Regions from separate parts of the Micromonospora taraxaci genome, predicted to be linked through region 1. Evidence: riboswitches for the same ligand, from Rfam matches in the RefSeq annotation. Region 1 holds a riboswitch; each other region holds the start of a gene.
What was found. Region 1 has a riboswitch for cobalamin ahead of FHU34_RS13410 (acyl-CoA thioesterase). Riboswitches for the same ligand answer to the same signal wherever they lie in the genome.
Positions count from the first base shown of each region.

Region 2: it holds a riboswitch for cobalamin, as region 1 does, so the genes downstream of both, FHU34_RS19955 (ribonucleoside-diphosphate reductase subunit alpha) here and FHU34_RS13410 (acyl-CoA thioesterase) in region 1, are expected to answer to the same signal.
Region 3: it holds a riboswitch for cobalamin, as region 1 does, so the genes downstream of both, FHU34_RS19995 (CbtB domain-containing protein) here and FHU34_RS13410 (acyl-CoA thioesterase) in region 1, are expected to answer to the same signal.
Region 4: it holds a riboswitch for cobalamin, as region 1 does, so the genes downstream of both, cobN (cobaltochelatase subunit CobN) here and FHU34_RS13410 (acyl-CoA thioesterase) in region 1, are expected to answer to the same signal.

Region 1 is NZ_VIWZ01000001.1:2,887,665-2,895,216, reverse strand. Features, by position in the region: gene FHU34_RS13435 (ABC transporter permease) at 1-256, shown strand, start outside; gene FHU34_RS13430 (ABC transporter permease) at 249-1,133, shown strand; gene FHU34_RS13425 (ABC transporter ATP-binding protein) at 1,130-2,134, shown strand; gene FHU34_RS13420 (ABC transporter ATP-binding protein) at 2,131-2,811, shown strand; gene FHU34_RS13415 (zinc-dependent alcohol dehydrogenase family protein) at 2,824-3,810, opposite strand; gene FHU34_RS13410 (acyl-CoA thioesterase) at 3,953-4,399, opposite strand; cobalamin riboswitch at 4,586-4,799, opposite strand; gene FHU34_RS13405 (copper resistance CopC family protein) at 4,928-7,033, shown strand; gene FHU34_RS13400 (copper chaperone PCu(A)C) at 7,099-7,552, shown strand, end outside.
Region 2 is NZ_VIWZ01000001.1:4,294,174-4,301,725, forward strand. Features, by position in the region: gene FHU34_RS19945 (MerR family transcriptional regulator) at 1-186, shown strand, start outside; gene FHU34_RS19950 (ribonucleotide-diphosphate reductase subunit beta) at 183-1,178, opposite strand; gene FHU34_RS19955 (ribonucleoside-diphosphate reductase subunit alpha) at 1,229-3,562, opposite strand; cobalamin riboswitch at 3,753-3,966, opposite strand; gene FHU34_RS19960 (enolase C-terminal domain-like protein) at 4,601-5,995, shown strand; gene FHU34_RS19965 (FadR/GntR family transcriptional regulator) at 6,003-6,728, shown strand; gene FHU34_RS19970 (aldo/keto reductase) at 6,738-7,552, opposite strand, start outside.
Region 3 is NZ_VIWZ01000001.1:4,304,025-4,311,576, forward strand. Features, by position in the region: gene FHU34_RS19985 (ABC transporter permease) at 1-844, opposite strand, end outside; gene FHU34_RS19990 (amidohydrolase family protein) at 1,355-2,233, opposite strand; cobalamin riboswitch at 2,492-2,646, shown strand; gene FHU34_RS19995 (CbtB domain-containing protein) at 2,681-2,884, shown strand; gene FHU34_RS20000 (CbtA family protein) at 2,875-3,648, shown strand; gene FHU34_RS20005 (histidine phosphatase family protein) at 3,645-4,232, shown strand; gene FHU34_RS20010 (MFS transporter) at 4,305-5,807, opposite strand; gene FHU34_RS20015 (TetR/AcrR family transcriptional regulator) at 5,988-6,617, shown strand; gene FHU34_RS20020 (GH92 family glycosyl hydrolase) at 6,737-7,552, opposite strand, start outside.
Region 4 is NZ_VIWZ01000001.1:3,561,542-3,569,093, reverse strand. Features, by position in the region: gene FHU34_RS16325 (putative cobaltochelatase) at 1-1,766, opposite strand, end outside; gene cobN (cobaltochelatase subunit CobN) at 1,763-5,431, opposite strand; cobalamin riboswitch at 5,692-5,868, opposite strand; gene FHU34_RS16315 (MBL fold metallo-hydrolase) at 6,187-6,903, shown strand; gene FHU34_RS16310 (hypothetical protein) at 6,915-7,250, opposite strand; gene FHU34_RS16305 (RNA polymerase sigma factor) at 7,498-7,552, shown strand, end outside.

The sequences.
Region 1 (7,552 bases):
GCTGCGGACCGCGCTGCTGCCGTTCCTCACGTTGGTCGGCACCCACCTGCCGGAGCTGGTCGGCGGTGCGGTGCTGGTCGAGACGGTCTTCTCACTGCCGGGTCTCGGCGCCGTCACGGTGGCTGCCGCGCTGGGCAGCGACTTCCCGCTGCTGGCGGCGATCACGCTGGTCACCACAGCTGTGGTGCTGGCCGCGAACCTCACGACCGACCTCGCGTACGCCGCCGCCGACCCGAGGGTGCGACTCGATGGCTGACCTTGCTACCCGACCGCCACTGCTCCGCGTGGCCCGGTCCCGACTGCGGCTGCGACCCGGCCAGACCGGTGTCGTCGTCGCCGGCCTCGTCCTCGTCGTCGCTGTCGTCGGTTCGCTCCTGGCCCCGCTCGTCTGGCCGCTCGACCAGAGCGCGGTGGCCCTCGACCAGACCCGGTTGGCGCCGTCCTGGACCCACCTCGCCGGCACCGACGACCTCGGCCGGGACGTGGCGCACCGTGCCGTCTACGGGCTGCGGGTGTCGCTGCTCGTCGGCGCGGTCGCCGCGCTCGTCGCCACCGTCCTCGGCGGCGTCATCGGCGGTATCGCCGGCACGCTCGGCGGCCCTGTGGACCGGATCCTGATGCGGATCGTGGACACCATCGCCGCGATGCCGCACCTGCTGCTGGGCATCTTCATCGTCGCCATGCTGCGTCCCAGCCTCGGCGCGGTGATCGCCTCCGTCGGGCTCACCCACTGGCTCTCCACAGCGCGCATCGTCCGGTCCGAGTTGCTCAGCCTTCGTACCCGGCCGTTCGTCGACGCCGCCATCAGCGGAGGGGCCGGCCGGGGTCGGGTCCTGACCCGACACCTGCTGCCCCACGTGCTGCCCCGGCTGGCGCTGGCCACCACCCTGATGATCCCGCACGCGGTGTGGCACGAGACGGCGCTGTCCTTCCTCGGTCTCGGCCTGCCGCCGCACCTCGCCTCACTCGGCAACATGATCAACGATGGTCAGGGGTCACTGCTGACCGGCGCCTGGTGGGCCAGCCTGGCACCGGGTGCGGTCATCGTCGTCGTCACCCTCGCCATCGCGGTCCTCGCCGCACGGTGGCGTGACCGCCTCGATCCCCGGATCCGAGCGGAGCTGCACCTGTGACCACCACCGAACACGCCGCTGCCGAGGCACCCGACCGCACCGCCGCGGGCCGCCCGCTGCTCGCCGTGGAGGGCCTCGGCGTCGAGTTCCGGCTGCGCGACACGACAGTGCGCGCCGTCACCGACCTCAACCTGACCGTACGGACCGGTGAACTGCTGGCCGTCGTCGGCGAGTCCGGCTGCGGCAAGTCCGTCCTGGCCCACGCGCTACTCGGCCTGTTGCCGGGCAACGCCACGATCACCGGCCACGCCGTCCTGCACCACCCGGACAGCGACCCGGTCGACCTGGTCACCTGCGGTCAGCGTCACCTGGCCCGCCGGGTACGCGGCCGTCGGGTCGGACTGGTCCCGCAGAGCCCAGCCACCGCGCTGAACCCGGTCCGCACCGGACGGCGACTGCTCACCGAGACGCTCCGGGCACACGGTCGGGACCGGGCGGACGCCGAGCAGCTCGCCCTCGACGTCGGGCTCGACCCGGCCGACCTGGACCGCTACCCGCACGAACTCTCCGGCGGCATGGCCCAACGGCTGGTCACCGCGCTCGCACTGGCACCGGACCCGTCGCTGCTCATCGCCGACGAGCCCACCACCGGCCTCGACCGGCCGCTGGTGGACCACACCCTCGACCTGCTACGCCGCCGCTGCGACAACGGCTCGGCCGTCGTCCTCATCACGCACGACCTGGCCGCCGCGCAACGGGTCGCCGACACCGTCGCCGTCATGTACGCCAGCCGGATCGTGGAACACACCGACGCCGACGATCTCTTCGCCGCGCCCACCCACCCGTACGCCGCGGCGCTCCTCGACGCCCTGCCGGACCGCGCCTTCCGGCCGGTGCCGGGCGAACCGCCGATGCTCACCGCACTGCCTCCGGGCTGCGCGTTCGCGCCCCGCTGCCCACACCGCACCGACACCTGCGCGAGCCAGCCGCCGCCGACGCCGATCGCCGGTGACGGCACTGTCGCCTGCCACCACCCGATCCGCACCGGAGCCGTCACGTGACCAGCCCGCAGCACCTGCTCGCCGACGAGGTCACCGTCGGGTACGGCCGTCGGGTCGTGCTCGACGGCGTCACAGTGCGGGTCGGTCGAAACGAGACGGTCGGACTCCGCGGCCCGTCCGGGTGTGGCAAGTCCACACTGGTCCGGGTTTTGGCCCTCCTGCACCGCCCGGACCACGGCCAGGTCAGCATCGACGGCACGCCGGTCCACGGAGTGCGGTACGCCGTGCCGGTCGACCTGCGGACCCGCGTCGCCGTGCTGTTCCAGAGCCCGCGCGCCGCCGCTGATCCCCGGCTGAGCCTGGACGACCTGATCGCCGAACCGCTCCGTGCCGTCCGAACGCCCGAGTCGACGGTCCGGGAACGGGTGGCCGAACTCGCCGACCTCGTCGGCCTCACCGCCGACCTGCGCGGCCGACGGCCACACGCGGTGTCCGACGGGCAACTACAACGCGCCTGCCTCGCTCGCGCCCTCGTACACCGGCCGGACTACCTGCTCTGCGACGAGGCCACGGCGATGCTGGACGCCTCGACCCAGGCGCACGTCGCCGCCGTCATCCGCGACTACCAGCGGACCCGGCGGGCCGGCGTCCTGGTCATCAGCCACGACCAGACCCTGATGGACCGCTGGACCGACCGGATCGTCGACCTGGACAGCAGGGCACCGGCGCGGACCTGACGTACCGGCCGGTCAGTCGGCGACGTCCACCACGACCTTGCCCTCGGCGATGCCGTCGGCGACCAGACGGTGGGCGTCCATGATGGTGTCGAGCGTGAAGCGACGCCGGTCCAGTCGCGGGCGCAGCGCGCCGCCATCGGCCAGCGTCGCGATCTCGCGCAGGATGTCGCCGTGGTGTTCGCGGCCCCGGCCGGTGAGCATCGGCAGCAGCGTGAAAACGCCGGAGTAGGTAGCGCCACGAAACGACAGCGGGGCGAGCGAGTGGGTGCCCCAGCCGAGCGCGCTGACGACGTGTCCGTGATAGGTGCGTACCGCCGCGAACGACGCGTCGAGCGTCGCGCCACCGACGTTGTCGACGACGATGTCGAACCCCTCGCCACCGGTGTGCCTCTCGACGTACTCCTCCACGCTCGTCGAGGTGTAGTCGATGGCCACGGCGCCCAGGCTCTCGATCACCCGTACGCTCGCCGGGCCTCCGGTGGCGTACACCTCGGCACCCTTTGCCTGGGCGAGTTGCAGGCCCACGTGACCGACACCGCCGGCACCGCCGTGCACCAGCACCTTCTGCCCGGCGCGGACCCCCGCGCGGTCGACAAGCCCCTCCCAGGAGGTGATCGCCGCCAGTGGCAACGCGGCGGCCTCGCGCATCGAGAGGCCGCCGGGCTTGCGGGCCAGTAACCGGGCGTCCACGGCGGCGTATCCGGCCAGCGAACCCTGTAGCCCACCCACTCCCCCGCACAGCCCGTACACCTCGTCTCCCGGTGCGAACCCCGTCACCTCCGCGCCGACCGCCGCGACGACCCCGGCAAGATCCAGTCCGAGCACCGCGGGCGGCTGGACCCGCGCGTGCGCGGCCTGTCCGGCCTGGATCTTCGTGTCGAGTGGATTGACCCCGCTGGCGACGATCCGCACCAGCACCTGCCCCGCCCCGGGAGCGGGCTGATCGATCTCCTCGACCGTCAGCGGACTGTCGAACTCCCGCAGCACCGCTGCACGCATGACGATTCACACCCTCCGTGATCGAGACATCACGTGGACGCTATCCAACTGGCTTGCCGCCCGGGCTACATCCGGGGTGACAGCCAGGACGACGATCCGGCGAGATACGCGCTGCACGTGGCGACGGACAGCCCGAACGCCCTCAGCCCTCGTCGACGCCGTCGAGCAGCGCCCGTCGCAGGGCCAACCGGTGCTCGCGGCGGATCTCCGCCTCGCGGTAGCGCCTCCGGTCGCCGTCGGTCTCGGGTAGCAACGGCGGCACCGTCCTCGGCTGGCCGTCGTCGTCGATGGCGACCATGACCAGGTGGGCCGTGGCCACGTCGGTGGGCGGCACGGCCCGGTCCCACCGGTCAGCGGTGACCTTGACCGCGACCTCCATCGAGCTGCGTCCGGCCCAGGTGATCCGGGCGTCGACGTGCACGACGTCGCCGACCCGCACCGCGCGCAGGAACGCGGTCTCGTCGATCGCGGCGGTCACCGCCGGCCCGTCGGAGTGCCGGGCGGCGACGACTCCGGCCACCGAGTCGATGAGGTTGAGGATCCGGCCGCCGTGCACCGTACCCATCAGGTTCGTGTGGTGCTGGTCCATGATCTGCGACAGGGTCAGGTGCGACGCCGACGGCGCTCGGCCGACGATCGTGGTGGTGTCGTGCACAGCGGTAGTCCGTCCCTCGGGAAACCACACCGCCGATACGCGGACACGCTGACGAGCACGCGCCGACGGACGGCACGTCACCCGCTCAGCCCACCCGCGAGGCCGACGGCGGCGCACACGGTCGTGTGCGCAGCGCAGGCAGGTCTTCGGACTCGCGGGCCTGACCGGTCGCGCCGGTCTCCTACCGGCCGTCGCTTCCCAGGCCGACGGCCCAGTGCTGATGACGGCGTTCGTTCCCACTCACCGCTGCGGGGCAGTCCCGGACTTCCACCGGGTTCCCTCTTACGACACCCCGACGGTCACGACGGGGCGAACCAGCGCCGCCCGCAGCATAGCTGGCCAGGGAAGTCGCGGCACCGGGGGCACAGCGCGGAGACCGCACCGCCCGTCGTCAGCTTTTGCCATGTGAGGAAAAAGATCGCCAGCTCTTGAAAAAAGCCTCACTCCGGTCAGGATATTCAGATGCGTCGTCTCCCACAGACTCCGGGGCGGGTGCTCTCGGGTGTCCTCGCGCTCCTCCTCGCCTCGGCGGTCGCCCTCCTCGCGTCCGCCCAACCCGCCTCGGCTCACGGGACTCTCGCCATGTCCACGCCAGCGAGTGGGGCCACGGTGAGCGAGCCGTTGACGGCGGTGCAGCTGTTCTTCACCGAGAAGGCCGCGCCCAACGCGTTCTTCACTGTCACCGCCCCGGGCGGCATCCGGGTCGACAACAGCTGGTCGTACGGGGAGCCGAAGCCGCTGGACAAGCCGGTACGGGAGTACTTCCTGGTCAACGGGCAGTTCGAGCCACGGGAGTACACGACCGGGTTCCCCGCGACGGTGGCCGTCACCCACCTGCCGGCCAAGGGCCAGTATTCGGTGAGCTACCTGTCGGTCGCCTCGGACGGCGACACCGTGCGGGGCACGCTGACGTTCCGCTACAACGGGCCGGTGACGGCGGCACCCAAGGGGTGGAGCCCGCCGACGACGCAGCCGGACCCGGCACTGGTGGCCGCCACCGAGCAGCACGGGTCATCCGGGCAGGCGTCGGCGGTGCCGACCGCCTCGGCCCAGCCGGTGACCCCGCCGTCGGGGGCTGCGGCGGTCCCGCCGACCGGGCCGGCCGAGGAGAGCGGTTCGGGAGCGCTGGCCTGGGCCGGATGGGCGGCGGCGATCGCGGCGGCCGTCGCGGCGGCCGGACTTGTCGTCTGGCGTCGCCGGACGGCGTCCACCGGCAAACCCACCGGCCGGGGCCGTACCGCACCGGGGACCTCAGGTCGACGCGGCGGCGGTGCCCGTACCACGAGCCGGCCCTCCGCCGGCAAGACCAGCGGAGGCAGGGCCGCCGCTGGAAAGACGGCCGCTGCCAAGTCCTCCGCGGGCAAGGCCGGCGCGGTGAGCGGTGTCGGTGCGCAGCCCACTGGTGGTAAGCGGCGACCGGCCACAGTGCCGGCAGCGCGTACCGGCGACGCGGTCGTCACGGCCCGCACGGGCGTCGCTGTCGACCCGACGCCCACCAACCAGCAGGCGAAGGCCCTCGCCACCGCCGACCATGAGGCGAAGGCCCTCGCCAGCACCGACGACGAGTCGACAGTCGAGGCCGGACCCCGGCCGGACACGGACCTCGCCGCCGTGACGCCCGGGTCCCGGCTGAGCAACGGCCACCTGGCGCTGCTCGTCGGCGGGCTGGTGATCGCCCTGCTGGCCGGGTTCGGGCTGGCTCGCATCGGCCCCGGCGACCAGAGCCCGGCGGGCAACACCCGGCAGCCGGCAGGCGGTCCACCCGCCTCCGGGCAGGCGATGTCCGCGACCGACGGGCACCAACACCCGGCGGGCACCGGCCCGCACACGCACCGGGGTGACGGCGCGACGGGCGAGACGCTGGCGACCGGAACGACGGTCAGCGCCGGCGGGTTCACCCTGCAACCGCTGGAGCGGTCCCAACCCGCCGGGGTACGCGCCGACTACCGCTTCCGGATCGTCGGGACCGACCGGCAGCCGGCGACCCGCTTCGCTGTCGTCCACGACAAGCCGTTGCACATGATCGTGGTGGGCCGTGACCTGACCGGCTACCAGCACGTACACCCGACGATGGCCCCCGACGGCACCTGGAGCGTCCCCCTCACGCTGGCCCAACCCGGCGGTTACCGCGTCTACGCCGACTTCTCCGTGACCGCTACCAACGGCGCGCAGGTGCCTCTCGTGCTGGGCGTCGACCACACGGTGCCGGGGGCGCACACCCCCGCCGCGCTGCCGCCGGCGCAGGCACAGGCGACGGCCGGGCCGTACGCGGTGGCGATGAGCGGCACCCCGACGGTGGGGGTGACGGCGCCGATGCAGTTCCAGGTCCAGCGCGCCGAGGCGGCCGCGCCCGTGCAGTTGGAGCGTTACCTGGGCGCATACGGGCACCTGGTGGTCGTCCGCGAGGGTGATCTCGGCTACGTGCACGTCCACCCGGAGCAGGAGCTGGTCGACGGCACTGTCCAGTTCTGGCTGACCGCGCCCAGCTCGGGCCGGTACCGGGCCTTCTTCGACTTCCAGGTGGAAGGGAAGGTGCACACCGCCGAGTACACGATCAACGTGCCCTGAGCCCGGAACTTTCTCCCAGCTGCGGCCGACCATCCAGCCAGCAGCAACCATCGGAGGAAGAACACATGCTCAGCACCAGCCCGCTCGGTCCGCGCCGCCGCTCGGCCGCCGTCCTCGCCGCCGCCGTCCTGGCGGTGGGCGCCGCCGGATGCGGATCGTCCGACTCCCCGTCGACCGGGCAGGCGAGTCCGTCCGCGTCGACCTCGGCCAACCCGGACGCCGGGGTGCTCGGCATTCGTGACCCGTGGGTGAAGGCCGCCGACAAGGGGATGACGGCGGCCTTCGGGACCCTGGTCAACGACGGCGACAGCGATGTCACGGTGACCGGCGCCGCGACCTCGGTGTCGCCGATGGAGCTGCACGAGATGACCATGAAGGACGGCAAGATGGTCATGCAGGCCAAGCAGGGCGGCGTCGTGATCAAGGCGAAGAGCACGCACGCGCTGGAACCCGGCGGTGACCACCTGATGCTGATGAACCTCGCCAAGCCCGTGCAGGCCGGCGACGAGTTGACGTTCA
Region 2 (7,552 bases), 1.4 Mb from region 1:
GACGCGCTGCGCCTGCCGACCCGCACCGCCGGTGACATGACGCTCTACGAGCGGCTGACCCTGATCATCGCCGACGGCGTGGTGGAACACGTCTTCCACCCGATCCCGGACCCGGCGTCGCACCCCCTGCACGTGATGCGGTGGCTCACCAAGCGACGCCAGGCCCCCGGATCGTTTGCCGCCTAGAAGTCGTCGTCGAAGGCGACGGTGCCGGTCACCCCGACCTGGTACGCCGACACCCGGCGCTCGAAGAAGTTGGACAGCTCCTGCACGTCCTGCAACTCCATGAAGGCGAACGGGTTGCTCGACCCGTAGTGCGGGGCGATGCCGAGCTGGGCGAGCCGACGGTCGGCGACGTGCTGGAGGTACTCCCGCATGTCGGCCAACGTCAGGCCGGGCACGCCGTGGCCCAACAGGTCCTCGGCGAACTGCACCTCGCACTCGACGGCCTCGGTGAGCATCTGCCGCACCTGCTCGGCGAGGTCGTCGTCGAACAGGTCCGGCTCCTCGGCGCGAACGGTGTCCACGATGTCGAACGCGAACGCCATGTGCATGCTCTCGTCGCGGAACACCCAGTTGGTGCCGGAGGCGAGGCCGTGCAGCAGGCCACGGGAGCGCAGGAAGTAGACGTACGCGAACGCGCCGTAGAAGAACAACCCCTCGATGCAGGCGGCGAAGCAGATCAGGTTGAGCAGGAACGTTCGCCGGTCCTCGCGCGAGCGCAGCTCCCGAAGGTCGCCCAGGGAGTCGATCCAGCGGAAGCAGAACTCGGCCTTGCGGCGGATCGAGGGGATGTTCTCGATCGCGGCGAAAGCCTCGAACCGCTCGCTCTCGTCGGGCACGTACGTGTCGAGCAGGTTGAGGTAGAACTGGACGTGCACCGCCTCCTCGAACAGTTGCCGGGACAGGTAGAGGCGCCCCTCGGGGCTGTTCACGTGCTGGTACAGGTTGAGCACCAGGTTGTTCGCGACGATCGTGTCGCCGGTGGCGAAGAACGCCACCAGGCGGCTGACCAGGTGCCGCTCGGCCGGCGACAGCTTGTCCAGGTCGGCGAGGTCGGCGTGCAGGTCGACCTCCTCGACGGTCCAGGTGTTGCGGATGGCGTCGCGGAAACGGTCGAAGAAGTGCGGGTAGCGCATCGGGCGGAGGGTGAGGTCCATCCCGGGGTCGAGCAGCATGTGCGTGGTCCTCGTCTCGGAGGTGTCGGTGACTGTGGTGTCGGCGAGGGTCACTGGCAGGCCTCGCACGACTCGGGGTTCTCCAGCGAGCAGGCCAGCGCCTCCGCGTCGAGGGCGACGGGCGCGAGGGCTACGGGCGCGACGGCGCTGACGGTGGCCTGCTGGATCCGGGTCGCGGGGCGCGAACGCAGGTAGTAGGTGGTCTTCAGACCGGCCTTCCAGGCGTACAGGTACATCGAGGAGAGCTTGCCGATGGTCGGTGCCGCCAGGAACAGGTTCAGCGACTGGGACTGGTCGATGAACGGGGCGCGGGCGGCGGCGAGGTCGATCAGCGCCCGCTGCGGCAGCTCCCACGCGGTGCGGAACAACTCCCGGACGCCGGCCGGAAGTTCGGCGATGTCCTGCACCGATCCCTCGGCCCGCTTGATCGCCGACCGGATCCGGTCGGTCCACAGACCACGGGCCTTCAATTCGCGGACCAGAGCGGTGTTGACCTGGAGAAACTCCCCGGACAACGTCTCGCGCTTGAACAGGTTCGACACCTGCGGCTCGATGCACTCGTAGCATCCGGCAATCGAGGCGATGGTCGCGGTCGGGGCGACGGCCACCAGCAGCGAGTTACGCAGCCCGTGCGCCGCGACCCGCTCCCGCAGGGCGTCCCACCGCGCGGTCTGCGTACCCTCGACACCCCACAGGTCGGGCTGCAACTGGCCCCGCGCGGCCCGGGTCTGCGGGTACGTCGGGTGCGCGCCGAACTGTCGCGCCAGGTCGGCGGAGGTCTCCAACGCGGTCAGGTACAACTCCTCGCTGACCCGGGTGGACAGTTCCCGCGCGGCCGGGGAGTCGAACGGCAGCCGCAGTGCGAAGAAGACGTCCTGCAGGCCCATCAGCCCGAGCCCGACCGGCCGCCAGCGGGGGTTGCTCGCCGCCGCCTGCGTGGTCGGGTAGTAGTTGATGTCGATGACCCGGTCGAGGAAGGTCACCGCGGTACGCACCGTGGCGCGCAGCCGCTCCCAGTCGATGTCACCGTCGACGAGGTGGGCGGCGAGGTTCACCGAGCCGAGGTTGCACACGGCGGTCTCCGCGTCGCTGGACACCTCGACGATCTCGGTGCAGAGGTTGGACAGGTGCACCACGTTGCCCGGTTCGGCGGTCTGGTTGCACAGCCGGTTCGACGCGTCCTTGAAGGTCATCCACCCGTTGCCGGTCTGGGCCAGGGTTCGCATCATCTTCCCGTACAGCTCCCGCGCCGGGACCTGCCGGACGTAGCGGCCCTGCGCCTCGGCCTCGCGGTACGCGGCGTCGAACCGCTCCCCCCACAGGTCGGGCAGCTCGGGCACCTCGTGCGGGTCGAACAGCGACCACATCTCGTCGGCCTCGACCCGGCGCATGAACTCGTCCGGCACCCAGTTGGCCAGGTTCAGGTTGTGGGTGCGGCGGGCGTCCTCGCCGGTGTTGTCCCGCAGTTGCAGGAACTCCTCGATGTCCGGGTGCCACGGCTCCAGGTAGACGCACGCCGCGCCCTTGCGCCGGCCGCCCTGGTTGACCGCCGCGACGCTCGCGTCCAGCGTTCGCAGCCACGGCACGATCCCGTTGGACTGCCCGTTGGTGCCACGGATCAACGCGCCCCGGGACCGGACCCGGGAGTACGCGATGCCGATGCCGCCGGCGAACTTGGACAGGTTGGCGACCTGGGCGTAGCGCTGGTAGATCGAGTCCAACTCGTCGAGCGGTGAGTCGACCAGGTAGCAGGAGGACATCTGGGTGTGCCGGGTGCCGGAGTTGAACAGCGTCGGTGAGCTGGGCAGGTAGGCCAGGCTGGACATCAACCGGTAGAAGCCGACCGCCTCGTCCGGCGTACGGGACAGGCCACAGGCCACCCGCAGCAGCCAGTACTGCGGGGTCTCCAGCACCAGCCGGCTGGTGGGATGGCGCAGCAGGTACCTGTCGTACACCGTGCGCAGCCCGAAGTACTCGAACCGCCGGTCGCCGTCCGGGTCGATGGCATCGTCGAGCACTGCGGCGTGCGTGGCGACGAACGCGGCGGTGTCGTCTCCGATCAGGCCCTCGGTGTGGCCGGTCCGGATCGCCGCGCTGAACGAGGCGATGCCCTGCCGACGCACCTCCTTGTCGACGTAGCCGGCGAGCAGCCGGGCGGCGAGGCGCGAGTACTGCGGTTCCTCACCGATCATCTCGGCCGCTGTCTGAATGGACAGCCGGTCCAGTTCGGCTGTCGTCGCGCCGTCGTACAGGCCGCTGATCGTGCGGGTGGCGACGCGCATCGGGTCGACGTCGGTCAGGTCGTCGGCCCACCGCTCGACCGCCCGGACGATCTTGTTCACGTCCACGGGTTCGGTGCCGCCGTCACGCTTGCGGACCTGCATCGGCGTCCGTCGCAGTGCCGCGTCGGCGCTGGCCGGGACTACCTCGGTGACTGTCACCACTCGCTCCTCGGAGTTCGAGACCTGGAGGCCCGAACGCGCGGAGACAGACACCGACGGACGCCACGCCGGCGGCGTGGGTCAGGTGGCGTCAGCCGTCCCACGCGGCCTCGGACCGCCGCACACCCGGGTGCGGGTACGCGGCGCGCTGGCAGGTCTTCGGACTCGTGGGCGCGACCGGGCTCACCGGTCTCCTACCGGCCGTCGCTTCCCAGACCGTGTGGTCCAGTGCTGATGACGGCTGTCGTTCCCACTCACCGCTGCGGGACAGTCCCGGATTTCCACCGGGTTCCCTCTTGCCTCGACCGCCCTGGATGAGCAGTCGAACCAGCTGCGCTCGACACCATATATAGGGACCCAGCGGTTGTCACACCCCACATGTCGGTGTCGGCGTGTCGGCGGCGGAGGCGGTGACGACCGTCACCCGACCGCGCCCCCGACCGCCGGTCCCCGGCCGGCCGACGCCAGCGGGAGGCGGCGGCCAGCGGCGCGACAAGACCGCGGAAAAGCCGGCGACGATCCACAAAGATGCGATGTATGCAGGATCCAGATGTAAGGAACGTTGCTCATAATCTGCCGTCGATGCGGGTGGTCGAGATGAACATCCAATCTTCAAACCCCCGGCTCGGCCGCCGACTCCGACCCTCGTTCCGACCGGTGGACCGCCGCCCACCATTCGACACACTCGACGGGCCGGAGTTCCACTTGGAACAGCGAACGCCACCCACCAGCGGTTTGGTGTTCGGCCACGATGCCCACGCGCAAACGCGGGCCGCGACGACGGGGTACCACCGCCGTCGCGGCGGTCGCCCGGCATCCGAACACGCCACGCGGGAGGCACCTCTCGTCAGACGTTCGGTCCCCATCAGAAACATTGGATGTCTGCACCGGTCGGGTGATCGACGTCGTTGACGCACCTGAACCAGCCTCCGTATACTCCGAATGATCATCTGATCTTTTGCCTAGTCGGGCGAGGAGCGCATGCCGCAGATCACTGCTGTCACCGTCGAGGACGTCCGCTTCCCCACCTCCCTGACCGCTGACGGGTCAGACGCCATGAACAAGGACGGCGACTACTCGGCGGCCTACGTCGTCCTGCACACCGACGGCACCGACAGCGTGGACGCGCCGCTCGCGGGCCACGGCCTGACCTTCACCATCGGCCGGGGCAACGACATCGTCGCCGCCGCAGCGGTCCACCAGGCACAGCTCCTCGTGGGCATGGACGTGGCGACGATGGCGGCCGACATGGGCGCTGTCTACCGCCTCCTCACGTCCGACTCGCAGCTGCGGTGGCTCGGGCCCGAGAAGGGCGTCGTCCACCTGTCGCTCGCGGCCGTGCTGAACGCCTCGTGGGACCTGGTGGCCCGGCTCGCCGACAAGCCGCTGTGGCGGCTACTGGTGGACATGTCCCCCGAACAACTCGTCGACATCGCGGACCTGCGCTACCTGTCCGACGCGCTGACCCGGGACGAGGCACTGGCCATCCTGCGGGCCAAGGAGAGCACGAAGGCCGACCGCCTCGCCGAGCTCCACCGGACCGGCTACCCCGCCTACACCACCTCGGCCGGCTGGCTCGGCTACGGCGACGACAAGCTGCGCCGGCTGTGCCAGGAAGCCGTCGACAGCGGCTACGGCTACGTCAAGCTCAAGGTGGGCGCCAACCTCGACGACGACATCCGCCGCTGCGCGATCGCCCGGGAGATCCTGGGCCCGGACCGCAACCTGATGATCGACGCCAACCAGGTGTGGGACGTCGGCCAGGCCATCGAGTGGGTCACCGCCCTCGCCCGGTTCACGCCGCTGTGGATCGAGGAGCCGACCAGCCCCGACGACATCCTGGGCCACGCGGCCGTCCGCCGGGCCGTCGCCCCGATCGGCGTCGCCACCGGCGAGCACTGTCACAACCGGGTGATGTTCAAGCAGCTGTTCCAGGCCGGGGCCATCGACTTCTGCCAGTTGGACACCGGCCGGCTGGCCAGCATCAACGAGATCGTCGCCGTGCTGCTCCTCGCCGCGAAGTTCGACGTACCGGTCTGCCCGCACGCCGGCGGCGTCGGGCTGTGCGAGATGGTCCAACACGTGTCGGTGCTCGACTACGTCGCGGTCTCGGGAGATCTCACCAACCGCGTCACCGAGTTCGTCGACCACCTGCACGAGCACTTCACCGACCCGTGCGTCATCCGTGACACCGGCTCGGGCAGCGGCTACGTCCTGCCCGACCAACCCGGCTACTCCACCCGGATGCGCCCCGAGTCGATCGCGCTCTACCGCTTTCCCGACGGCCACTACTGGGCGGCGGCGGACCCGACTACCGTGTCATCTCCGGAGCCGTACGTGATCGCGGGTGGGACGGCCACATCCGCTGGCCGCTAGGGGGACCATGTCACGCACCGACGAAGTGGTGAACGGCATCAAGCGGATGATCCTGGACGGGAAGTTCAAGCCCGGGGACCGCCTGCCGATCGAGAAGGACCTCGCCGAGTCGCTCGGCGTCTCGCGCGGCTCGCTGCGCGAGGGGATGTCGGCCCTGTCGATCCTCGGCATCGTCAACATCCGCCAGGGTGACGGCACGTACGTCACCAACCTCGACGCGCCGCAACTGCTGGCCCCGATGGGTTTCGTGGTCGACTTCCAGGGTCAGGGCGACCCGCGGCACATCCACACCGTCCGGCGGCTACTGGAGTGCGAGGCAGCCCAACTGGCCGCGACCAGGATCACGGACGAGGCCCTCGCGCAGGCCGGGGAACTCCTCGACGAGGCGGCCCGGATGGTCGGCCAGTCACCGCAGGACCACGAACGCATCCTCGAGATCGACATCGCCTTCCACCGGATCATCGCCGTGCACGCCGACAACCCGGTGCTCGTCGGGCTCATCGAGGCGTTCGCCGGTCGCACCATCCGCGGGCGGCTCTGGCGGAGCCTGCACGAGGAGGGCGCGGACCGGCGTACCCATGACGAACACGTGGCGATCCTGAAGGCCCTCGTGGCGCGTGACCCGGAGCGGGCCCGCACCCGGATGGCCAACCACCTGATCGGTGTGGAGGAGTCGTTGCACGGGTTGCCCGACGACGCCGACCCGACCAGCACCGAGACGACGCGACCCTGATCGCTGACGCTACTGCTGCACGTCGAGCAGCCCCGCCTCGTACAGCGCCGCCCAGAGCTGGTCCGGGACGTCGGTGTCGAATCGGCGCAGGGTCTCGGTCACCTGGACCGCGTCACGCACGCCGACCACTGTCGAGACCACGGCCGGGTGCCGACGGACGAACGCCAACGCCGCCTGGGGCAGCGTGACGCCGTACGTCTGACAGACCCGCGCTATCCGCCGGGCCTGACCGACCACCTCCACCGGCGCCCGCTGGTAGTTGTAGGCGGCGTCGCTCGGCGGCAGGTCCCGGGCCAGCAGCCCGGAGTTGTAGACCCCGGCGATCACCACACCGACGCGGCGGGCCTGCGCGGCGGGTAACAGGTCGGTCAACGCGCCCTGCTCCAGCAGCGTGTACCGGCCGGCGCACATCACCACGTCAACGTCGGTCTCCGTCACGAAACGGGCCAGCATCGCGGACTGGTTCATCCCCGCGCCGATCGCGCCGATCACGCCCTGTTCGCGCAGCTCCACCAACGCTGGCACCGCCTCGTACGCGGCCTGCTCCCAGTGGTCGTCCGGGTCGTGCAGGTACACCACGTCGATCCGGTCCAGGCCGGTGCGTCGAAGGCTCGCCTCCACCGAGCGGTGTACGCCGTCCCGGCTGAAGTCCCAGACCCGTCGGTGATCGGCGGGCACGTCGAACCCCTCCGGGTCACGCAGGTGCGCGGTCTCCGGCGACGGCACGAGCAGCCGGCCGACCTTGGTGGACACCACGTACTCGGCACGGGGTCGGGAGCGGAGGGCGGCACCCAGACGCCGTTCGGACAGGCCGAGCCCGTAGT
Region 3 (7,552 bases), 1.4 Mb from region 1:
TCCGACCCTGGCCTCCGAACAGGCTGGCGCCGCCGATGACCGCGGCGGCGATGACGTCGAGCTCCAGCGAGATCCCGTAGTTGGGCTGGCCGGAGTTGACCCGGGAGGCAGCGATCATGCCGCCGAGGCCGACCAGCACACCCGCCAGCACGTACACCCCGGTCAGGTGACGGCCCACCCGGATGCCGGAGCGACGCGCGGCCTCCAGGTTGGAGCCCATCGCGTAGGTGTATTGACCGAAGCGGGTCTGGGAGAGCAGGAAGGCGACCCCGACGGCGACCAGGACGGTGATCACGACGGCGAACGGGATGCCGATGATCTCCCCGTTGCCGAGCAGTTGGAACGAGCGGGGCAGGCCGTAGACGCCGACCGCGCCGGTGATGATGAAGACCAGTCCGCGCCCGACGGACATCGTTCCGAGCGTCGCGATGAACGGCGGAATCCGGGCTGCCGTCACCAGCAGGCCGTTCAACAGCCCGGCCAGCGCGCCGACGCCGATCGCGACCGCCGTCGCCGCCCAGAGCGAGAAGCCGAGGTCGCGGACGACCATCGCTCCCAGCACACCGGAGAGTGCGGCCACCGACCCCACGGACAGGTCGATGCCCTTCGTGATGATGACCATCGTCTGCGCCGTGGCGATGATGGCGATCACCGCTGTCTGCGCCCCGATGTTGAAGAGGTTGTCAGCCGTCAGGAAGTAGGGACTCGCGATGGTCAACGCGATGAACAGGACGACCAACGCGGTGGCGGCGGTGAACTCGGAGACGGCGTGGGAGATCCGTTCCCGGAGCCAGTCACCGATGTCGCCGCGCTGCGTGCCGGCGGATGCCTCGGCGGTACTCATCGTCGGACCTGACCTCCCCATGCGTGGGGCCGGCACTCGACGGAGGACCCGCCGTCGTGCCGAGCACCTATGAGCGACCGAGCCTCCCCGCAGAGGAGAGGGCTTGGCGTGGACCTGCCGCACCGTGACGATAGATCGGATGTTTCCCTTGATCAGCCGTTACCATGCCATGCACCCGCGTGGGTTGCCAAGGTCTTACAACCATGTTTTGACATCGTTACCCGAGCCATCCCGCGCATACGTCTGATCAAATCGGCACAACTGCGGCCGAGCGGCGCGGCACCATCCGCCGACGGTTCGTCAGGGGACGCTGGACCAGCGACAGTCCACACTGGATCGACAGGCCCGGCCCCGACGACCATGCGCACCCCGCACCCTAGGGTGGCCCCCGACTCGATCCGGCGGACCATCGCGAGCATGTTATCGATAACATGCTATGCCCGGTGGCGTTTGCGGGCACCTCTTTCTCCACCGAACTCCCGGCCGGTCAACCGACGGCCCTCCGGCGGGTCACGACGCCGCGAGCCGGTACTCCCGGCTGGCTGTCTGTCGCCAGATCGCCGCGCGCTCGTCGTCGGTCAGCGGATCCAGCAGGTCGCCGAGCACCCTGACCCAGCGGGTGTACGAGGTGGCGAGCAGACACACCGGCCAGTCCGAGCCGAACATCAGCCGGCCCGGCCCGAACACGTCCAGTGCGTGCTCGACGGCCGGCCGCAGGTCCGCGACCGTCCAGGAACTGCCGCTCACCTCGGTCACCAGGCCGGAGAGCTTCGCCGTCGTGTTGGGTTCGGCGGCGAGCGCCCGCAGGTCCCGGGGCCAGTCGCCGAGGCCGCCGGCGCCGAGCGACGGCTTACCGAGGTGGTCCAGGACGAACCGGACCTGGGGCAGGTCGCGGACCAGCCGGGTGGCCGCCGGCAACTGATGATGGCGTACGAGCAGGTCGAAGGCGAGGCCGGCAGCACCGACCGCGGCGATACCCCTCCGGACGTCGGGGCGGTCGAGATATGCCGGGTCGGGCTCGGACTGGACCAGATGACGGATCCCGACGAGCCGCTCGCCACCCCGCGCCGCCCGAAGTCGCTCCAGGCGCTCGACGACATCGCCGGCGGTGAGGTCGACCCACCCGACGACCCCGGCGATGAGGGGGTCGTCGGCCGCGATCCCCAACAGCTCGGGCGTCTCCGACCGGGCCGCGACGGTCTGCACGACGACGGTCTGGGTGACTCCGGCGACCCGGGTCGCCGGGCCGAGGTCGACCGGGGTGAAGTCGTCGTCGATCGCGGCCATGGTGTGCGGGTCGATCCAGGGCTGCGGGTGCCGGGCTCGGACCCAGAGGTGATGGTGCGCGTCGACGATCCCCGGCTGCCGCACGGCCGCACCGGTCGTCATCGGACCCGTCCCGGCGCGCTCACGTCCACCCACCCCGCTCCGCCACTGGTCGGGCCTCCGGCGAGGCCCGGTGCCGTCGACAGATTTTGCAGGGTGACCATGTTAGCGGTAACAGGGCAGGCGCAGGCCGCAGAACGCGCGTACCAGCCGGAACTCCCCAGCACTCCGGCCAGACGAATACCGTCGACTGGCCGAAGTGACGATGCGTCGGTGCCCGCACGTCGGCGAGCCGGCGGGTCGCTGTCCCGGACCGGGTTGACCGCCTGAGGCGGCACCGATACCGTCGACCCACTATCTGCGGCGACGCGAGGGAAGCCGGTGTGATTCCGGCGCGGTCGCGCCACTGTGAGCGGTTCCCCCACTTCGAGAGGGACCGCGAGCCAGGACGCTCGGTCGTCCGCAGCCTTGCGATGGGGACGCGTCATCCCCGGGGAGGTTCGTGATCACATGTCCAGTTCCACGTCCAGCCAGCCGTTGGTGAATCCCGCTGGCACCACGCGTCTGTTGTGGACGGTGTTGGCGACCGTCACCGCGCTCGCGCTGCTGGCCTACCTCGTCGCCTTCGACCAGGGCGCGGTGTCGCGCAGTGGCATGTACCTGCACGAGCTGATGCACGACGGCCGGCACCTGCTGGGTGTTCCGTGCCACTGACGGGTGCCACCGCTCCCCCGTTCGTCACCGTCCTCGTCCGCGGTCTGCTCGCCGGCCTGATCGCCGGTCTGCTCGCCGGGACGTTCGCCTATCTCGCCGGCGAACCGCACGTCGACGCGGCCATCGCGATCGAGGAGGCGGCGTCGGCGCATGCCGAGCCGGTCGCCGGTGCGCACGACCACGAGGATGCCCTGGTCAGCCGCAATGGCCAGCGCGGCGGCCTGTTCCTGGCCACCGGCCTGTTCGGTGCCGCGATGGGTGGCCTGCTGGCCACGGCGTACGTCCTGCTGGCACGCCGACGGCGGACCTACGACGACGGACGGTCGGGCCTGCTGCTGGCCGGCGCGGCGCTGCTCGGCGCGGTGGTCGTGCCGTTCCTCAAGTACCCGGCGAACCCGCCGGCGGTCGGCGATCCGGCCACCATCAACCAACGCACCGTCACCTACCTGCTGATGGTGGTGCTCGGTCTGGTTGCTGTGTGGGCGGGCTCGCTGGGCTACCGATCGGTCGGCGCGCAGGCACCGCTGTGGCAGCGCGTCGCCGCGGCGGTCGGCGGATTCCTGCTGGTCACCGTGGTCTCCTATGTGGTGCTTCCGTCGTTCCAGGAGGTCCCCGCCGACTTCCCCGCGAAGCTGCTGTGGGACTTCCGGCTGGCCTCGCTCGGCACCCAGGTGGTGCTCTGGACCGGGATCGGCCTGCTGTTCGCGGCCCTGATGCACCACGACCGGCGTCGCCGGGCCGCCGCTGCACTTCCGGGCACGTGACCGCCACCAGCCTCCGGCTGGTCGCCCACGCGCACACCACTGCCCTGCGTCGGGCCCGCTTCGGCGGATCGGACGACGGCCTGGACGAGGGCGGCCTGCGTGCCGCCCTCGCCCTGGCCCAGGCCGGACGTGGGCACCTGGGCGTCGACGACGCCTGCGTGTCCAGTCCCGCCGCGGCGGCTACCGATACCGCCGACGCACTCGGTCTGCTGCCCACCATCGAGGCAGCGTTGGCGGACTGCGACTACGGCGACTGGACCGGACGGTCGGTCGAGGAGATCGCCGTCGAGCAGCCGCAGGCGCTGCACGAGTGGATGTCCGAACCGGAGTCCGCACCGCACGGCGGCGAGTCCGTCGCTGGGGTGCGGGACCGGGTCGGTGCCTGGTTGGACGGGCAACGCGGCGCCGACCGGCGGCTCACCGCGATCGCGCACCCGCTGGTGATCCGGGTCGCGGTCGTGCACGCCCTCGACCTGCCGTTGGCAACGTACCGGCAGGTGGACGTGGAGCCGTTGGCGATCGTCCGGCTCACCGGCCGTGGGGCACGGTGGCACCTCCGACTGAGTGCGCCTCGGGTGGATTGAGATCGTGCTGACGGCTCAGGCCGTGACCGCCACAGTGGGTGGTCACGGCCTGAGCCGTCACAGTGTCGCTTCTCAGCGCTGCCGGTGCGGCAGGTGCACCTCGACGGGCTCGGGTGGGAGGTCCTCGACACCCGCGTCGACGGCCTGCTGGTGACGGCGACGCGCCGAGGGCAGTGCGAGCGCCGCGAAGACGGCCAGGACGGCGACGCCCGCGCAGACCCAGAAGCCGGCGGTGAAGGCCGCGTCGGTGGGCAGACCCTGAGGTGTGCTGTGCGACGTGATGACGGCCGCGACGACCGCGGCGCCGATGCTGCTACCGATGGTTCGCGCGATGGTGTTGACGCCGCTCGCCTCGCCGGTCTGCCCGGCCGGGACGCTCTCGATGATGGCGTTGGACATCGCCGCGAACGCCAGGCCGATGCCGGCACCGGTGAGCACTCCGGAGAGCAGCACCTGCCAGGTCGCGCCGTGCGCGAGTGCCGGCAGCACGAACGCGACGACGACCAGGACCGCGCCGAGGAACATCGGGACCTTGGGACCGAAGCGACGGTCCAGCAGACCGGCGAGTGGCCCGAAGATCACCATCATCAGGACGGTGGGCAGCAGGAACAGGCCGGCCTGGGACACCGTCTTGCCGAAGCCGTAGCCGGTGACCGCGGGAAGTTGGAGCAGGGTCGGCACGAGCACGAAGGTTCCGAACATCGCGAACCCGAGGATCAGGGCAACGAGGTCGGTGGCCCAGACACCGCGAATCCTCATCAGGCGCATGTCGATGAGCGGCTCGCTCACCCGCAGCTCGACCAGGACGAACACGATCAACGCGACCACGCCGAGCAGGAACAGGCCGACGGTCTTCGGTTCCCCCCAACCCCAGGACTGCCCCTTGCTCACAGCCAGCAGCAGCGAGACCAGCGACACCGACAGGATGGCGGCGCCGAGCATGTCGAGCCGTCCGGGCGTACGCACCCGCGACTCGGGCATCCCGAAGATGGCCCCGAGCAGCGCGACGACGACGAGGACCAGCGGCAGCCAGAAGAGCCAGTGCCAGGACAGGTGCTCCACGATCGGGCCTGCGGCCACGATGCCGACGCCGGCGCCGACACCGAAGATCGCCGACAGCAGGCCGACGGTGACGCCGACCTTCTCCCGGGGCAGTTCGTCGCGCACGATGCCGATCGACAGCGGCAGGATCGCGCCGGCGGCGCCCTGTAGCGCCCGGGCGACGATCAGCACGGTCAGGTTGGGGGCCAGGGCGGCGAGCAGGGTGCCCGCGGCGAGGGCGGCGAGGACGCCGATGAGGACCCGGCGCTTACCGACCATGTCACCGAGACGGCCGAGGATGGGCGTCAGTACCGAGGCTGCCAACAGGTACGCCGTGAGCACCCAACTGATGTCTCCGGTCGAGACGCCCAGGTCCCTTCCGATGGTCGACAGCGCGGGCGCCACCAGCGACTGCAGCACCGCGAACGCCAGGCCACCCAGCGACAGATACAGCACCAGGAGGGTGCTGTTGGCACGCGGAGCGGCGCTGGGCGCGGAGCCGACGCGGGTCGGCTCCTCGATGGTGTGGGTCATGAGATTCCCGAAACTAGATGTAAACGTTTGCTGACTTACCAGTATCCGCAGCCACAGAGCCATGTCAACAGTCGTTTACGTCACCCCGGCGAAGGTCGACGACCTTGCTTCGAGCCACAAGTCAACATATGTTTACATTGTGTCGGCCGCACCGCCACAGAGAGCGAGAAAGGACGCGCCGTGACAGCAGAACCACCCGTCCCCTCAGCCACAGCTGGCGAACCTGCCCCCCGTCGCCGCCGGGATGCGACCGAAACCCGGCAGCTCCTGCTCGACGCGGCTCGGCAGCGCTTCGCCCGCGACGGCTACGCGGCGACGACCGTCCGGGACATCGCCGACGACGCGGGAGTCAACGTCGCGCTCATCAGCCGCTACTTCTCGTCGAAGGAGGGCCTGTTCGAGGCGTGCCTGCGGGCAGCGGGCGACGAGCTGCACCGGACGGCCGGTCAGACGCCTGCCGAGCGGGTCCCGGAGGCCATCGCCCGGCACATCGCCGACCTCGGCACGGCGGGGCTGTCCAGCCAGCTCACCCTGTTGTTGCGCTCGTCCGGCGACGCGGGGGCCGACGAGATCCGGCGTGGTGTCCTCAGCCGGGCCAGCGAACAACTGGCGGCAGCCCGGGGGTGGCGTCCCGGTGAACCAGGCAGCGAGGAGATCCTCCTCCGCGCCCAGATGGCCCTCGCCGCCGGCATCGGCGTCGCGGTGCTGCGGTCGTCGTCGATCCAGTTGGAGCCGCTGAGCGCCGCCACCGAACAGGACCTGGTCGGGCCGCTGCGCGAGCTGGTCGACGCACTGCTGCCACCTCACTGACGGGACGCGAGCAGCACGTATTCCGCCATCGCGGGCGACGGTACGGCACTGCGGCGGTCAGTTCCGCCCCGCGTCGGGCGGGCCGTGTGCACGGCCCGCCCGACGCGTCGACTCCGGTTCTAGCCGGTGACGGTGAACGGTCGGGACACCTTCGTGGCCGACGTCTCGCCGGTCAGCGTGACGCTTGTCGCGCCAGGCTTCGCCGCTCCCGGAACGCTCACCGTCGCGCCCGAGATGACACCGTCACCGTTCGCGCGCACGGTGGTGACCGCGACGCCGTTGCCGAAGGCGATCGTGACCACCTCGTTCGGCACGAACCCGAGACCGTCGACGGTGATCGCCGTTCCGCGCGGCCCCGAGGCCGTCAACAGCGCCACCCTCGGCTGGTAGGTCCGCGCCTGCGCCTGCTCGGTCACCTGGACGGTGACCGTGGCCGGCGTACGGGAGGACGCGCCGGTTGCGGTGACCGCGTACCGGCCGGGCTGCGCGTCATCGGACGTCGGAACCGACACTCGTACTGTTCCCTTCGCCGAGGCCGCGACCTTCGTGGTCCGGGCCGGGTCGGTGCCGACGCTGACGGTCACCTGCTCGCCTGCGGCGAACCCGCTGCCGTCGACGGTGATCGCTCCGCCGGTGGTGACGCTGCCCGCCGAGGAGAGTGCGATCGCCGGCTGCGATCCACCCCTCGCCACGGTGACGGTGAACGCCTTGGTGCTGCTGGACAGCGTGTCCCACGCGGTGACGTGCACCGTGTAGGTGCCCTCGCTGGTGTAGGTGTGCTGCCCGGTCATGGCACCGGACGCGTCGATCGTGACGTCCTCCGGAGCCGTGCCGTCACCCCACTGGACGCGGGCGCGGTAGCCCGTCGTGCCGGGAACGCCGCCGGTCACCGAACCGAGGCTCGCCGTGAGGGCCTGCCCGACGTTCGCCGTCTG
Region 4 (7,552 bases), 670 kb from region 1:
AGCGCGAGCACCGCGTCCTTCACCGCGGTCATCCGCTGCCGGGCGCCCATCGACCCGCTGGCGTCCACCACGAACAGCACCAGGTTGCCCTCGCGCCCCTCCCGGACCGCCTCACGCACGTCGTCCGGACGCAACCGCAGGGGGCCGGTCAGCCGCCCCCGTGACGCCTGGTGCGGCGCGGCGGCGCGAACCGTCGCCGGCAGGTGCAGCGCACCGACCCGACCGTTCGGCACCCGGGCCCCTGTGGTGCGCCCCCGCCCGGTGCGGGCCCGCGAACGCCGGCCGGGCACCCCGTCACCCACGCCGGGCGCGGTGAGCAGCCGCGCGGTCAACCCACCCCGGGGTACGGCCACCGGCTGCGCGTCCGCGCCACCGTCCCGCCCCCGGCGTGGGTCGGCGTCGCCACCGTCCGGCGCTTCCCGGCCGCCGTGCTGGGCGTGCCCACCTCGGTCGTCCGTCGAACGCGCGTCGTCGGTCCCACTGGGGCCGTCGGTCGGACCGGCGTCGCCGTCGGCCGCCGAGGGTCCGGCCGGGCCGGATCCACTGTGGTCGACGGGTTCACCCTCGGATGTCGCGTGATCCTGCGGACCACCACCACCGTTCGGACCCCCGCCACCCGGGCCGCCACCGTTCGGGCCACTGTCGTTCGGGCCACTATCGTCCGGGCCGTCGTCGTCGGGGTCGTCGGGGTGGGCGTCCTGGGCGCGCTGCAACGCCTCGTCCAGGCGCTTCTCGTCCAGCCCGGGGGTGTCGAACGGGTCGCGGCGGCTGCGGTGCGGCAGGGCCAGCCGAGCCGCCACCCGTACGTCGTCGATGGTGACCCGGTCCCGGCCGTGCCAGGCGGCGTGCGCCAGAGCGGTACGGGCGGTGACGATGTCGGCGCGCATCCCGTCCACGTCGAACGCGGCGCACACCTCGGCGATCTGCCGCAGCGCGGCGTCCGGCAGGCGTACCCCGGCAAGTCGGCGGCGGGCGGCGGCGACCTGGCCGGCGATCTCCGCGTCCGCGTCGGCCCAGCGGGCGGCGAACCCGGCCGGGTCGGCGTCGGCGGCGAGCCGACGGCGGACCACCTCCACCCGGACCTCCGGATCGCGGCTGGCGCCCACCTCCACGGTCAGCCCGAACCGGTCGAGAAGCTGGGGGCGCAGCTCCCCCTCCTCCGGGTTCATCGTGCCGACCAGCAGGAACCGGGCGGCGTGGCTGACCGAGACGCCCTCCCGCTCGACGTGGCTGCGGCCCATCGCCGCCGCGTCCAGCAGCAGATCCACGAGGTGGTCGTGCAGCAGGTTCACCTCGTCGACGTAGAGCACCCCCCGGTGCGCGGCGGCGAGCAGACCCGGCTCGAAGGCGCGTACACCCTCGCCGAGGGCCTTCTCCAGGTCCAGTGAGCCGACCACCCGGTCCTCGGCGGCGCCCACCGGCAGCTCCACGAGGCGGGCCGGGCGGATCTCGGCGGTCGCGGCGGTCGGATGCGGCCCGTCCGGGCAGGCCGGGTCCGGCTCGGCGGGATCACAGCCGAATCGGCAGCCCGCGACCCGGCGGACCGGGGGCAGCAGCGCGGCGAGCGCGCGAACGGCGGTGGACTTGGCGGTGCCCTTCTCGCCCCGGACCAGCACCCCGCCGATCGCCGGGGACACCGCGTTGAGCAGCAGCGCCAGCCGCATGTCCTCCATGCCGAGCACCGCGCTGAACGGGTATGTCGTCACTGTGCCTTCTTTCGTTCGCGACTGCGGGGCTCGCAAGACCGGCTCACTCCTCGCGCTCACACCCGGTCCTCCAGATCGCCCTCGCTGGCCAGGTAGGTGTCGCGGAGCCGGTCCAGGGTGGCCGGTTCGGGTTTGGCCCACAGCCCCCGGTCGGCGGCCTCCAACAGGCGCTCGGTGATGCCGCGCAGCGCCCACGGGTTGGACTGCTCCAGGAACTCCCGGGTGGTGTCGTCGAAGAGGTACGCGGCGGCCAGGTGCTCGTACATCCAGTCGTCGACGACACCGGCCGTGGCGTCGTAGCCGAACAGGTAGTCCACTGTCGCGGCCAGCTCGAACGCGCCCTTGTAGCCGTGCCGGCGCATCGCGGCGATCCACTTCGGGTTGACCACCCGGGCCCGGAACACCCGCCGGGTCTCCTCGCCCAGGGTGCGGGTCCGCACGTCGTGCGGCATCGCCGAGTCACCCACGTACGCCTGCGGGGACGTGCCGGTAAGGTGACGGACCATCGCCACCATCCCGCCGTGGTACTGGAAGTAGTCGTCGGAGTCGACGATGTCGTGCTCGCGGGTGTCCTGGTTCTTCACCGCCACCGAGATCCGGGCGAAGGACCGTTCCATGTCGGCCCGCGCCTCCCGCCCGTCCAGGCCCCGGCCGTAGGCGTAGCCGCCCCACACCGCGTACACCTCGGCGAGGTCGGCGTCGCTGCGCCACGTCCGGGCGTCGATCAGCGGCAGCAGCCCGGCACCGTACGCCCCGGGCTTCGAGCCGAAGATTCGCGCGGTGGCCCGCCGCTCGTCGCCGTGCTCGGCGAGGTCGGCGGCGACGTGCGCCCGCAGGTAGTTCTCCTCGGCCGGCTCGTCCAGGGCGGCGACCCGCCGCACGGCGTCGTCGAGCAGCGCCACCACGTGCGGGAACGCGTCGCGGAAGAAGCCGGAGATGCGCACCGTGACGTCGACGCGGGGCCGGCCCAACTCGGCCGTGGGCACCACCTCGATGCCGGTGACCCGCCGCGACCTGTCGTCCCAGACCGGGCGGCAGCCCAGCAGCGCGAGCACCTCGGCGATGTCGTCGCCCTGGGTGCGCATGGCGCTGGTGCCCCACACTGTCAAACCCACCGAGCGGGGGTACGCGCCGGTGTCGGCGAGGTGCCGGGCCAGCAGGGAGTCGGCGAGGGCCACCCCGACGTCCCAGGCGTTGCGGCTGGGAATGGCCTTCGGGTCGACGGAGTAGAAGTTGCGGCCGGTGGGCAGCACGTTGACCAGGCCCCGGGTGGGTGAGCCGGACGGGCCGGGCGGCACGAACCGGCCGTCGAGCGCACCGAGGGTGTTGGTCAGCTCGTCGGTGGTGCGGTCCAGCCGAGGTACGAGTTCGGTGGCGGCGAAGCGCAGCACCGCGGCGACGTCGGGGATCGGCTGCCCGGTCACCTCCGCGACCACCGTGTCGACGGTGTCGGCGTCCCAGCCGAGCGTCTCCATGCCGATGACCAGCCGCCGGGCGAGGGCCTCGATCAGGTCGACCGCGTCGGCGGCGGTGCCGGCCGGCCCGTCCACCACGTCGGTCAACGCGCTGGGCAGTGCCAGTCGTTGTCCCGGTGACGCGAGCAGTTCCTGTTCGTCGAGGCCGTACGCGACGGCGAGGGCCTGCCGCAGGCCGGGCAGGGCGTGTGCGCCACCCCAGATCTGCGGGGCGCGCAGCACCGCGAGGACCAGGTTGACCCGGGGCTCCCCGGTGGGCGCGTCGGCGAGGATGTGCAGGCCGTCGCGGATCTGCACGTCCTTGACCTCGCACAGGTACCCGTCGAGGTGCAGCACGAAGTCGTCGAAGTCGTCCGCGTCGGGCATCGCCTCGGCGTGCAGGTCGTGGTGCAGTTCGGCGGCGCGTACCAGGTCCCAGATCTGTGCCCGGACGGTGGGCACCTTGGCCGGGTCGAGGGCCTGCACGGTGGCGTACTCGTCGAGCAGTTGTTCCAGTTTGGCCAGGTCGCCGTAGGTCTCGGCGCGGGCCATCGGCGGCACCAGGTGGTCGATGACCACGGCGTGTGCCCGCCGCTTGGCCTGGGTGCCCTCGCCCGGGTCGTTGACGATGAACGGGTAGACCAGCGGCAGGTCACCGAGGACCGTGTCGGGCGCGCAGTCGGCAGCCAGACCGAGACCCTTGCCGGGCAACCACTCCAGGGTGCCGTGTTTGCCCAGGTGCACCACAGCGTCCGCGTCGAAGCCGCCGTCGGAGGCCGGCGTGGCCAACCAGCGGTACGCGGCCAGGTAGTGATGGCTGGGCGGCAGGTCCGGGTCGTGGTAGATGGCGATCGGATTCTCCCCGAAGCCGCGGGGCGGCTGGATCAGCAGCACCACGTTGCCGAAGCGCAGACCGGCGAGCACGATGTCCCCGCCCTCGGTGTACAGCTCGCCGGGCGGCTCACCCCAGTGCTCCCGCATCCGCTCGCGCAGCTCAGCAGGGACCTGGTCGAACCACCGCCGGTACGTGTCCCCCGGTATCCGGGCCTCGGCGGCGGCCAACTGCTCCGGGGTGAGCCACTCCACGTCGTGCCCACCGGCGGCGATCAGCGCGTGGATCAGCGCGTCCCCGTCGGTGGGTGGCGGCGCGTCGCCCAGGTCGTAGCCGTCCTCGGCCAGTGCGGCGAGCAGCCGGACCGCCGAGACCGGGGTGTCCAGCCCGACGGCGTTGCCGACCCGGGAGTGCTTGGTGGGGTACGAGCTGAGCACCACGGCGACCCGCTTGTCGGGGTTGGGAAGGTACCGCAGCCGGGCGTGGCGCACCGCGATCCCGGCGACCCGGGCGGCCCGCTCGGGATCGGCGGCGTAGACCGAGAGCCCGTCGGAGTCGATCTGCTTGAACGAGAACGGCACGGTGATGATCCGGCCGTCGAACTCGGGGATGGCCACCTGCATCGCGGCGTCCAACGGGGACAGCCCGGCGTCGCTGTCGGCCCACTGCTTCCGGGTGCTGGTCAGGCAGAGCGCCTGGATGATCGGCACGTCCAGGGCGGCCAGGGCGCCGACGTCCCAGGCGTCCTCGTCGCCGCCCCCGGAGGCGTCCGCGGCGACCGCGCCGCCCGCCGCGAGGACGGTGACCAGCAGGGCGTCGCAGCGGGCGAAGAGCCCGAGCGGGCCGGACCCCGTGGTCAGCCCCCGCAACGAACCGCAGAAGATCGGCAGCGGGTTGCCGCCGGCCTCGCGGACCGCGTCCGCGAGCACGTCGACGAAGCCGGTGTTACCGGCGAGGGCGTGCGCCCGGTAGAAGACGATCCCGACGGTGGGCTGCTCCGGATTCGTGGGGTACTCACGGTGCACCCCGTACGCCGGGGTGGGTGTGGGCGGGTCGAACCCCTCGCCGGTGAGCAGCACCGTGTCGGAGAGGAAGCGGGCCAGCTGCCCCAGGTTGTCCGGCCCGCCCTCGACCAGGTACGCGAGCGCCTGGGTGACGACCCCGGACGGCACTGTGGAGATGGCCATCAGCTCCGCGTCAGGCAGCGCCTCACCGCCGAGCACGACAGTCGGCACGCCGGTGGCGAGCACCGCCGCGAGGCCGTCCGGCCAGGCCTGTCGACCGCCGAGCAGGCGTACGACGACGAGGTTCACGCCGTCGAGCAGGGCGGGCACCTCGTCGGCGGCGACCCGGGCGGGGTTGGCCAGCCGGTAGTCAGCGCCGCTGGCGCGGGCGGCCAGCAGGTCGGTGTCGGCGGTGGACAGCAGCAGGATGCGCACGGCGGGCTCCGGGGAGTGACGCCCCGGCCACCACGAGGGTGACCGCGACGATGCGGGTGGGTGCGGCGTCAGCCGGTACGACGGCGGGGCGGACGGCTCGCGGACGCGAGCGGCGGGGCCGGTCGGCGGCGGGCGGCGCTCAGCTCAACGGGGCGTGACCGGTCGCGGGCACTGTGCATCGCCCGCCGTGCGAGTCATGACGAAGTTCGTCGATGAATGAGACGCCGTGCGTCATCGGGTCCTCCTCGGGTGTCCACGCCCTGGGGTACGTCCCGACGGCCGAAGTATCCTGGCTTCCGGATCGACGCTCTCCCCCGGCCTTCCAACCGCAGACACACGGCCGTGACTCACGAGGGGGGATCGCTCCCCGGTGACAGTGGCGGGACCGCGTCGGAATCGCACCGACTTCCTTCACTGCCGTCAGGCCGCGAATGCTGCCACACCCTTCCGCTGCGGGTCAACGCCACTCCGTCCCGGCTAGGCGGCCGACAATCATCGAGCTTCAGCGATTGCCGCGACGGTGGATGCGCGCTGTGGCAATGCCCCGGATGAATGCCCCACGCCCTTTGCTCTGCATACCTATAGGCACCGGGCACGGATCGTCACCGGTGCGCATAGGTATGCAGAGCAAAGGATGGCCGGAACCTGCTCTGGCCTGCGCCGATCGTCCGGTGGGACGGTGCCGGGCGGCACCCTCACCTAGGATCGGAAAACGCCGCACCAGCGTCCACGATCAATCCCGGAGGTCGATCACCATGGTCGCCCCGCAGTTCCACCACCTGGCCGGCCGTGTCTGGATCTGTCCGGGCGATCCCGACCCGGAGGCCGTCCAGGCCGGCGTCGCCGTCGTCGTCGACAAGCGCGGCAGTGTGATGATCGACGCCGGGCAGAGCCCCGCGCACGCTCGCGAGATCCAGGTCGCGCTCGCCGCCGCCGGGCTACCGCAGCCACGTTGGCTCGTCTACACCCACCACCACTGGGACCACGTCTGGGGAGCCTGCGCCTGGCCCGGTGTCGAGATCGTCGGGCACGAGGCGGCCGTGCCGCTGCTGCGCGCCGAGGCCGCCCGGCCGTGGAGCCACCACTACCTGGACGAGCAGGTACGCGCCAACCCTCGCCTCGGCCCGAGCTTCCGGGCGCGGGCACGGGCTGTCGACTCCTGGGAGGACTTCGCGGTCCTACCACCGACCCGGACCTTCACCGATGCCGACGAGTTGCCGGTCGGCGTGGGGCTACGGCACGTCGGAGGTCGGCACGCCCCGGATTCGACTGTCGTCCTGGTGCCCGACTCGGGTGTCATGGTGTTGGGCGACTGCTTCTACCCACCGCCGGCCCATCTGCGCCGACCCGAGGACGGCCTCGACCTGGGCCTGGTCCGACGACTGCTACACGACGACTACCACTGGTACGTCTCCAGCCACGCCGAGCCGATGACCGCTGAACAGGCCCGGTCAGCCGTCGAGGACGCCTGAGCAGGCGAGTCTCAACGGGCGTGGCGCTCCGGGTGGGCGCGGTTCCACACCCGCATCCGTTCCGGGTAGCCGGTGCGGGCGGCCTCGTACAGCGGCACCGCGTGCTTGCGGGCGATGCTCCCCGCCGCCCGGGGAGTACCGGTGCGCCGGCGGATCCACTCACCGTCGTGGGCGATCGCCACCACAGTCGTGTCCGTCGCCGTGGTCTCCGGCTCCAGATAGAACTCCACGCCCCGCCGGCTGGCGACGAACGCCTCCAGCGCCGCGAGGTCCTCGCGGGTCGCCTCCCGGTCCAGCTTCGTCGGGGTCGTCTCGGCACCCCGTGCCCGGCGATTGAACCAGCTCATGACCAGCCCCTCTCCTCGACACCTCTCCCAGTGCACCACCGAATCCTGGCAATACGCTGCACGCCGGGTGGGAGCAACCTGACCCGCGCCGGGTGGAACCCGCGACGCCCGCGCGGTGTCATGAGTGTGATCCGAACGGAGGCCTCCCCTGGACGACGACGCTCTCGTCACCCGCGCTCGAGCCGGTGACCTGGAGGCGTACGACCTCCTGGTAGCCCGGCACACCGCGTCCGCGTACCGGACGGCGGTGCTGCTCGGTGCGGGTTCAGACTCCGAGGACGTCACGCAGGAGGCGTTCGTGA